2 regions of the Paenarthrobacter sp. NPDC057355 genome follow, and region 2 is predicted to be linked to the other one. Evidence: riboswitches for the same ligand, from Rfam matches in the RefSeq annotation. Region 2 holds a riboswitch; the other holds the start of a gene.
The links. Region 2 has a riboswitch for cyclic di-AMP ahead of ACFUOZ_RS17055 (hypothetical protein). Riboswitches for the same ligand answer to the same signal wherever they lie in the genome.
Positions count from the first base shown of each region.

Region 1: another riboswitch for cyclic di-AMP. It lies ahead of ACFUOZ_RS07020 (C40 family peptidase); the one in region 2 lies ahead of ACFUOZ_RS17055 (hypothetical protein).

Region 1 covers NZ_JBHVAL010000004.1:73,698-78,647, forward strand. The annotation lists cyclic di-AMP (ydaO/yuaA leader) riboswitch at 1-73, shown strand, start outside; gene ACFUOZ_RS07015 (M23 family metallopeptidase) at 78-914, shown strand; cyclic di-AMP (ydaO/yuaA leader) riboswitch at 1,039-1,221, shown strand; gene ACFUOZ_RS07020 (C40 family peptidase) at 1,226-1,957, shown strand; gene ACFUOZ_RS07025 (NlpC/P60 family protein) at 2,049-2,822, shown strand; gene ACFUOZ_RS07030 (HNH endonuclease) at 3,040-3,540, shown strand; gene ACFUOZ_RS07035 (NTP transferase domain-containing protein) at 3,583-4,476, shown strand; gene ACFUOZ_RS07040 (molybdopterin molybdotransferase MoeA) at 4,473-4,950, shown strand, end outside.
Region 2 covers NZ_JBHVAL010000017.1:79,556-84,505, forward strand. The annotation lists gene ACFUOZ_RS17050 (PucR family transcriptional regulator) at 1-725, shown strand, start outside; gene ACFUOZ_RS17055 (hypothetical protein) at 922-2,205, opposite strand; cyclic di-AMP (ydaO/yuaA leader) riboswitch at 2,209-2,358, opposite strand; gene ACFUOZ_RS17060 (ATP-dependent DNA ligase) at 2,611-3,669, shown strand; gene ACFUOZ_RS17065 (DUF6480 family protein) at 3,679-3,942, opposite strand; gene ACFUOZ_RS17070 (alpha/beta fold hydrolase) at 4,058-4,837, opposite strand; gene ACFUOZ_RS17075 (maleylpyruvate isomerase family mycothiol-dependent enzyme) at 4,885-4,950, opposite strand, start outside.

The sequences.
Region 1 (4,950 bases), on a different contig from region 2:
CGTGCGGACCGGGTCTTTGAACTCTCTGACCCGAATCCGACAGCTAACTTCGCAGGCTTTTGAGAGAGGAACAGAGTTTGACATCGCAGAACGTCAGGGGCCGCCGTCGTGCGTCCGGCCCCGCTACTGAGCTGCGGCCAGCCCGCGTCGTATCGGAGATCCGGCCCCGCGACACCGACCGCCAGGTGCGCCGCCGTAAGAGCCCGTTGCGCCAGGTTGCCGACTTCGCCGCAGCCAGTGGCGTCGGGCAGAAGGCCGGAGTCGCGCTTGCCGCCACCGGACTTGCCCTGACTGTCGGCCTGCCGGCTACCAGCCCCGTATTGGCTACTTCGGAATCAGGCCAGACCGAGTCGGCTCTCGCAGTTGGCGGCCCCGTGGGCAGCCAACCTGAGGTTTCCGCGGCAGCATCAGCCAAAATCGACTTCAGCCGTGCGGCCGTTGCCACCGCGGCGGACCCCGACGGAAAGCTGAAGCAACTGCTCAGCGCCCAGTCTGTCGGCAGCATCCAGCGCGCCTCTTCCGCGGGCACCCTTGGCAGCCCCCTTGACTCCCTGGCCACGGCTTCGCCCTTCGGTTACCGGGTCAGCCCCCTGACCGGCGGAGCCGGCGACTTCCACCGCGGCCAGGACTTCGTGGCCCAGTGCGGTACGGCCGTGCATGCGGCGGCTGCGGGCAAAGTGACCTTTGCGGGATGGCACGAGTATGGCGGAGGCAATCGCGTCGTAGTGGACCACGGCAACGGCCTGGAGACCACGTACAACCATCTGTCTTCGTTCAGCGTGCAGGTGGGCCAGACGGTCAACCGTGGCGACACCGTAGCCCTCAGCGGCACAACGGGCGCTTCCACCGGCTGCCACCTCCACTTCGAGGTCCAGGTCAACGGCGAAGTCGTCGACCCCATGGGCTGGCTCTAAGCCACCTGATGGTCCTCTCTCGCATTGATGACACGTCTCGTGACCTGAATGTGACATTCGCTTTCAATTGTTATAACCTTCAGAGCGCATCGGCTTTTTAGGGGGCCGGTGCACTTGAGTGGATTGCCTAGCTCTGCCACCACTCGAGGTCCGTTCGCAAAAATCGTCTGGCAGGGGCGGGGGAACCACTTTTGGTCTTCGATTGAAGGCCTTGGGGTTAAGTCGCAAAGCTTCCCAGGAAGCAACGCGGCCGGATGACTCCCATCCGAATCCGACAGCTCACCTCGCAGGCATTGGGAGAGGCTACCTACGTGTCATCACGCACTACCCCTGCGCGCCACCGCGCTGAAACGGTTCGTTCGAACCCGTTGAACACCCTTTCGAAGGCTGTTTCATCCAACGCCGGTACCATGGGCCGCCAGGCCGCCGTTCTGGCAGCAGCCTCAGGCCTCGTCCTCACCGTCGGACTGCCGGCCAACGCCGCTGACACCGATGTCACCACATCGGAAGTTTCCAGCGCCCAGCAGCTGGCTGCCACCGCGGTGGTCACGGCAGAGCCCACAGCCACCGTTTCCTTCGAGAGCCCGGTCGTGGCAACCAAGGAAGCTCCCAAGGTCGTCCAGCGGGCAGCCCAGGTGACCGAGCGCACCGCCGATGACGCCACGGCCGTCACCGCCAAGTCCTTCGAAACCAAGGATTCTGCTGCAAGCGCGGCTGCATCAGGGCTTGCCGCCATCGCCTACACCGGAATCGGCTCCCCCTACGTGTGGGGCGGTACCACCCCCGCCGGCTGGGACTGCTCCGGCTTCACCCAGTGGGTCTACGCGCAGGCCGGCATCAGCATCCCCCGCGTGAACGCCTGGACGGCCATGAAGGCCACCAGCACCCCCCAGCCTGGTGACCTTGTCATGCAGAACGGCGGAGCCCACGTGGGCATCTACGTCGGCAACGGCATGATGATCAGCGCTTTGAACCCCGGCCAGGGCACCCTGCTGCATTCCGTGGCCTCCACGGGCACGTCCTCGTTCTTTACCCTCCGCTAAAACCCGATTCGGGGTTGGCTGGCGTACCCCTGCCGGTCGGCCCGCTACCCGCAGGTACCCCAACTGCCTGCGGATACGAAAGAGAAAAACAATGACCAGTGCAAACAAAGTTGCACGGCACCGCGCTGAGGCCCCCAAGACCAGCTCGCTTGCCGTGATCGCCAAGGCCGTAAGCGTCAACGCCGGTGGCGTCGGCCGTCAGGCAGCAGTCATCGCCGCAGCTTCAGGTTTGGTCCTGACCAGCGGTATCGCTGCCAACGCTGCTGAATCGAGCGTGGACCGCGAGTCCACGGCGACCACCGCCCTCGATGTCCAGTCGGTTGCCCAGGCTACGATCGCCGCGGACTCCACGGTCGCCATCTCTTATGAGCGCCCTGTTGTCACCACGGTGGAAGCTCCGGCTCCCGTGGTGGAGGAAGCTCCCGCGAAGGTTGAGGCCAAGGCGCCCAAGACCGCCACGGCTCCGGCTACCAACGCCACAGTTGCAGTCAACGCCGCAACCCCGGCACCTGCCGCTCCGGCAGCCTCCAGCGGGCTTGGCGCAGCCATTGCCGCTGCCGCCTACGCCCAGCTCGGCGTCACGCAGGATTGCACCATGCTGGTCACCAACTCGCTCGCTGCTGTTGGCATCCACTTCCACGACTGGCCCGCCGGCTACCTCTCCCTGGGCCGTACCGTCAGCGCAGCGGAAGCGCAACCCGGCGACCTCGCCTACTACGCCAACGGCGGTCTGGCCGGACAGGCACACATCGCTGTTTACGTTGGCAACGGCATGGCAGTCCACGGTGGATGGAACGGATCCACCACGGCACTGTTCAGCGTCAACGTCGGCTCCGGACCGGTATTCATCCGCGTCAACGGCTAGCCACAGACTCCCAGGAACACCCCGCAGGCAATTGCCGGCGGGGTGTTCTGCTTTAACCGCGCATGAATTTTTGCAGACACTGTGAGCGGATCGACAAATAAATTCGTTGATACGGCATATAAGTGCTTACCCTTGTGTTGTCGATCCACAGCCCGTACATGCAGAGGGCAGCCGGCCCTCGTGCCCCTGACGGGTGCGGCCGTGAAGAGGTACGTGCATGCGCACACTCGTTCTGAATGCTGGATATGAACCGCTGGCGGTTATTACCTTCCGCCGGGCGCTGGTCCTTGTGCTCACTGGGAAAGCTAGCGTTGTGGCCGAAGGCGACGAGCCTGTCGTCGGGCCACAGGAGATTCTCGGACGCCCCTCCGTGATCCTCCTGAACCGCTACATCCGTCCCAAGTACAACAGGATCACTGCCGTGAGCCGTCGCGGAGTTCTTCGCCGCGATGGCCATCGTTGCGCCTATTGCGGGAAAACAGCCCACACCATAGACCACGTCCACCCCAAATCCAGGGGCGGCGCGGATTCCTGGGAAAACCTGGTTGCGGCGTGCTTGAAATGCAATAACGCCAAGAGCGACCACACACTGGCTGAAATGGGATGGAAACTCCGTTTCAAACCCGGTGTGCCCCAGGGGACCATGTGGCAGATCAAAGAACTCGAGAAACCTGCGCCGGACTGGGACCCGTTCCTGCTTCCGGAATCCGCTGCCTGATCGATTTCTGCTGAGCTCCGGCCGCCCGGGTACTCTGGGCGGATGGAGTTCAACGCCGTGATTCTGGCGGGTGGCAGGGCCACCCGCCTCGGGGGCGTGCCCAAGCCATCGTTGAAGTACGACGGCGGCACCCTCCTTTCGCATGCCCTCGAGGCTGTGCGGGGTGCGGCGGCCGTGGTTGTGGTGGGACCTGATGCCAACGGTGAATCGCTGCCGGAATCGGTCCTTGTTGCGCGCGAGGAGCCGGCCTTTGCCGGCCCCGCGGCTGCGATTGCAGCAGGGTTGGCTGCCTTGGAGGAAGGCCCGGCCTCCAAATGGACTCTGGTTCTGGCCTGCGATATGCCCAAAGCCTCGGAGGGCCTAGGCAGGCTATGGGAGGCACTCGAGGCGAATCCCTCGGTTGAAGGGGCGATGGCGGTATCCGTTGACGGCCGCAAGCAGCCTTTGTTGGGGGTCTACAGCACCGCTGCCCTGGAACGGGAAGTGGACGCGGCGTCGCACGGTTCCGGGTTAAGCAACTCACCTGTGTTCAAGCTGCTTGCTAGGCTGAACCTGCTGGATGTTGGCGTCCCCGCAGGGTCTACCGATGACGTGGATACGTGGGAGGACGCCGCGGCCTTGGGTATTGACTACGATGTGGAGGCGGACGTGAAGAGCCAGGAAGAGACGCTCGAGGATTGGTGCCGCACTTTGCTGCAGGCCTTTGAGCTCGAGGGCGTGGAAGTGGACATTAATGAGGTGCTCGCTGTGGCAGGAGTGGCCGCGCACTCCGTGGTCCGCCCGGCTGCCCCGCTCACTACCTTCATTGCAGGCTACGCCGCAGGCATGGCCCGTGGCATTGGCCAGGCCAGCGATGATGCCTCCATGAACGCCGCTCTGGACCTGGCCCGCAAAATAGCCAAGGAGTACTCGGAGTCCGGGACTGACGCCGAATGACGGAGGCCCCGGGCGGGGGCCATCACGCGGCTCACACATGGCAGGAAGCCCGGCAACGCGCGTTCGATGTCGCCACGCCCATTCCCTCGGGTCCGGTCCCGCTGAAGGCCGCGCTGGGCCGTACCCTGGCGTCGGACGCCTTGGCGGTCCAGGACATGCCGCACTACGCGTCCTCCGCCATGGACGGCTGGGCAGTTAACGGAAGCGCTCCGTGGATCCTGAGCGAACCTGGCCAAAGACTGGCGCCCCACCAAGCAAGCCCGATTGTCACGGGAGGCCTGGTACCTCCCGGTGCCAAGGCGGTGCTTCGGAGTGAGAGTGGTGTCATCACCACGGACGACGACGGCCTGCCGCTTCTCGGGCTTGGCGGCACCGCCAAGCCCGGGGAACCGCGCAACGGCCAACACATCCGTAAAGCCGCGGAAGAGGCCGCAGCCGGGGACGTCCTGCTCAAAGCCGGAACGGTGGTAAATC
Region 2 (4,950 bases):
TAGCGGGCTGGAAGGAAATCCAAGGCCGCGGTCCGTGGCAACTGGTGACCATCCTGGACGCGGACGGTGCCCGGTCCGACGTCGACCCCATTGCCGCAACCCTGACGCACCGCTCCGCCGCGCTGCAGTCGACCATCGGCGTCAACGCCGCCCTGTTCAGCGCGGGTACGGAAACCCATTCCGTGGTGCTGTTCCGGGAATCCGGTGGCCGGGCAGACCACGCGCAGGTCCTGGTCCACTACCAGCTGGAGCTCGCCAAGCGTGCCGGCCGGACCGTGGACCGTGTCATCCTGGGGATCAGCGAACCGTTCCAAGTAATCAGGCAGCTCGCGGGGGCGTACCGGCAATCCAAGGTTGCTGCGCAGGCCGCCGCGGTGGACCTGCAGCTGGGGGAGTTGGTGGACAGCCGGTCCGTGGGGGTCTACCAATTGTTCGATCGCTTGCAGGCTCCCGGCGGCTGGGATGACACAGGATCCGTACACTTCCGTACGCTCGAAGACCAGGACCGGAACGGCGAACTGCTCCCCGTCCTGGAATTGCTGTACGACAATGACGGCTCGGTCCAGGACGTCGCCGCCAAACTTCACCTCCACAGGAGCAGCATCTACAACAGGCTGGGCCGGATCCGCCAGCTCATCGGTGCTGATCCGCTCAATGGTGCCATCCGGCTCGAGCTCCACGCAGCCCTCAAGGCGCGGCGCTGGGCTGGGAGGCCGAGGATCTGAGGCCCTTTTAGTTACGGGCCATCAAACGTATGAGGCAGGCACCCGGAGTGGATGCCTGCCTCAGTGTTGGTTCAGGAGCGCTTCAACCGCTGGCAACTCCAGCGGCCCCTCCGGCGTCGGAAAGTGGACGTGCGGCTGCTGCTGCAGTACCGGCCGTGCCATCCCGTGTGGACTGTGGTGCGGGGCAAACGGATGCTCACTGCAGCACATCCCGGGCAGCGCCAAGGAGTGATTCCAAGGTGGACGCCTGCGGCTTCGGCGTGTTCGGGTTGCCGGTGGGCCGTGGCTTGGAGGTCTCCGTCGGTGTGGGCGTAGGTGTCGGAGTTGGAGTGGTGGTCGGCGTCGGAGTTGTGGTGGGTGTCGGCGTGGCCGGAGGTGTGGTGATCGTGTCCGACGGTACGTCGCTGGGAGCCGGCGCGGGCTGGGCCGGAGCCGTTCCGGGCGCAGGCGTCGAGGTCATGGGCGGTGCAGCAGCCGGGGCTGCCGCCGAAGGTACCCAGACCGGAGCGGCCAAGGAAACCTGGGGTGAAGGGACCGACGACGGCGAGACCGCCGCAGGTGCCTCCGGAACCGTTGCCGGCTGGCCGGCTTCGGACGAGGCTGAACCCGATGACGACGGTGAGGAAGCCGTGGTGTATGACGTCCGTGGTGCCGGTGCGGCGGAGCCCGATTGGCGGTCTGCGTTGCTGCCGCCAGCCTCCTGGGTAGGGGATTCCTGCCCGAAGAACGGCAGGTGCAGTGCCTGGCCAACGGACCCCGCCGTCAGTGCCAGACCCAGCGCACCGGCGACAACCGCCATGCGCGTGCTCATGTGCTTCACCGACGCAGCTTTCCGCAGAACCGCCTGCGGTTCGCGGCCGAACGCCGACGCAGCGCCCAGGCTTGCAGCGGTACGAGGAGCTGGGGTCTTGGCTGATGCCGCGGCAGTCACCACGGGAATGGCCGCTGTTGCTGGTTCGGCCGGTTCGGGAGCGTCCTGGGCGTTCTTAGTGGCCGGAGCGTCCTGCTGCGGGAGGGCGGACTGCACAGTATCCGCGGACACTCTATCCGCGGACCGGGGCCTGTCTGACGGACTTGAAGTGTCATCGGGCCGGGCAACGTCTTCCTGCCGGACGATCGGGATGGCGGACGTCGGCGGACCCGGCGTGGTGGACTCAGGAGCTGCGGCCCGGGCGGCTTCGACCACGGGAATTGCCGCGGTCGCCGGTTCCTGGAGCTCGGATTTCCTTGCCGGGGGTTCGGCTGGCTCAATGACGGCACGGGCTGCCAGTTCCCGCTCAGCGGCCCTGGCGGCAGCGCGCGTGACAAGTACTGGTGCGGCTGGTGCCTCGGCTGTGGGAACCGCCGTGGTGGCGGGTTCCGGCGTCGTGCTTTCTGTTCCGGTGGCCTGTCCGCTGGGTTGGGCCCGACGGCGTCCGGTTGGCTTGGTGCGCTCGCGGTCCAATTGCGCGCGGCGCGCGTTATCCATGGTTGGGGACATGGTTGTGCCTCTCAACGCCTGCGAGGTTAGCTGTCGGGTTCGGACGAGGCCGTCCGGCCGCGCGTTGCGGCTTCACCCCAAGGGCTCGTGGAGAAACAAGCCCGGGAAACTGTGGGTCCCCCGTCTCTGCCGCGGGTCTGGCGGATCCTGGATTGCGGCAGAGCCCGGCGTCAATCCAGAAGCGGCCCAGCGGAGATTCGGGTCGCCCTACGACCGTACAGGAGCCGGAAAGTAAAGTCACATTAATGTAACGGGCGGAACGTCCGCGCGCTTCGAGAGGGTTCTACCGCTTAGGCTTCGGGGCTGGCGCCGGGGCGGGGAACGCCTAGCACTGCCGGCAACACGACCAAGATGTCCATCCGCCAACACTAGCCTTGGGCACGTACTGGCCGGTAGACATGAGCTATGGACCTACCAGTGATGCCGCCCGTCTCGCCCATGCTCGCCAAGTCCGTCCCGAACATCCCCGACGTTGGCCATTACGAGCCCAAATGGGATGGGTTCCGGACCATCGTTTTCAAGGACGGCGACGAGATCATCCTGGGCAGCCGCAACGAAAAGCCCATGACGCGCTACTTCCCGGAGCTCGTTGAAGCGCTGAAGAAGAACCTTCCGGACAAGTGCGTGGTGGACGGCGAGATCATCCTGATCCAGGGCAACAGGCTTGAGTTCGAGGTGCTGCAGCAGAGGATCCACCCCGCGGACAGCCGGGTTCGGATGCTCGCCGAGAAGACGCCGGCGTCCCTTGTGGCGTTCGATCTCCTTGCCCTTGGCGACGAGGACCTGACCGGCCGGCCCTTCGCCGAGCGGCGGGCGGCCTTGGAGAAAGCCCTCGCCGACGCCAAGCCGCCCGTGTACGTGACGCCCGCCGTGACGGACCTTGAGCGGGCCAAGGAATGGTTCGTGCAGCTTGAAGGAGCAGGACTCGACGGCGTGCTGTCCAAACCGCTCGACGGCATCTACCAGCCGAACAAGCGGGTGATGTTCAAGACCAAGCATGAGCGGACAGCCGACTGCGTGGTGGCAGGATTCCGCTGGCATAAGACCGCGAAAGTTGTGGGGTCGATGCTGCTGGGGCTCTACGACGACTCAGGCCGGCTTCATCACGTCGGCGTCGTGGCGTCATTCCCCATGGCAAAGCGGGAGGCGTTGGTGGCTGAGCTTGAGCCCTATCAGGTGGAGTTTGCCGACCATCCCTGGGGTGAGTGGGCCAACCAGGAAGCCGGCGGATCCAGGATGCCCGGCGCCCAGAGCCGGTGGAGTGCAGGTAAGGACTTCTCCTTTGTTCCGCTCCGCCCTGAGTTGGTGATCGAGGTGGCATACGACTACATGGAGGGCGACCGGTTCCGCCACACGACGCAATTCCGTCGGTGGCGGCCGGACCGGACCCCGGAAAGCTGCACTTACTCGCAGCTGGAGGAGCCTGTGGAATACGACCTGGGGGAGATACTGAGCCTCCCGTAGGTGCCGGTACTACTCCTCGTGCCCTTGGTCGCTGCTCATGCTGCCTTCCGCGGGCGGGGTTTCGCCCGGGGGTACGCCTCCACCGGGCTCGAGACCCGTGATGTTTCCGTCCAAGGGATCCGGGTTGGCTGAGGCCGCGGGATCGTCGTCCTCGTCCTGGCGCATGTCGGGGTCCTCGTGGATGCTGTCCGCGTCCGCGGTGGTGTCGATGGGTCCGGTTGCGCCGCTCACGCCGAAGGTCCGGGGATCGTCTTCCGGGTCATAGCTGGTCATGGTGAACCCTTTCGTCAGTAAGGTGAACCAGTTTGTAAGTAAACTTACTAATCCGCTTGCCCCGCCAGCCTAGCGTGATCCGGCTGCACCCAACAAGAGGCGGCCGGGACAGTCCTCAGCGGTGCTGCGTTGTGGCGTTGACGAAGCTGCGGATGGCGTCCGCCACTGCCTTGGGCCGCATGTGCTGGGCTACGTGTCCCACCCCGGGAATCTCTACCAACCGCCCCTGCGCCACGGCCCGCGAAAGCCGGAGCGACCACTCGGGTCCGGCAACCTGGTCGCGGCTTCCGCGGAGAATCAGGACCGGAGCCTGTATCCGGGAGAGCCGTTCCTCCGTTGGGTACTTCATCATCACGGGCAGCTCGGTGAAGTACCAGCGCGGCCCGCAGCGGAGGTAGTCGGTGAATACGATCCAGTTGGAGGAGGGGCTTTCGCGGAGTATCCCGTCCAGGGTCAAGGCAATCGACTGGCGCATGACGTTCTTGTGCCTGGAGTCGACAACGGGGCCCATCAGCACAACGTGCCGTGCATTCGCCGGACGGTGCAGGGCGGCCTCAATAGCGAACTGCACACCCATGGAATGACCTACCAGAATGTAGGAGTCGACCCCGCGCGATGCCAGAGCTTCAGCAATGAATGCGCCGTAGTCCTCCACTTGGAGTTGCCGCTCCGGCCTCGGAGTCCCCGCAAAGCCGGGCAAGTCCAAGGAATACGTAGGCGCGCCCGCGGCCAGCACAGCGTGCAACCGCGCGAGATACCTGTGCGAGACGCCAATGCCGTGGATCAGGACGTAGGCGGGGGACCCTTCAGGGCCGGAGCCTGGCGCAGGCGTTCCCTCCTTCCAGAGGATCCGTCCGGTCAGGCCCAGGACCTCGACGTCGGCGGACAGCAGCATGGTCGATTTCTGCCCGGCCGATTCATCCTCAGCCGTTTCCCTTCCCGTCACTGGGCGCTCCGCTGCAGGAATACCGGGGCCCCGGGACCGTTCAGTTCGGTTTCAGCGACGGG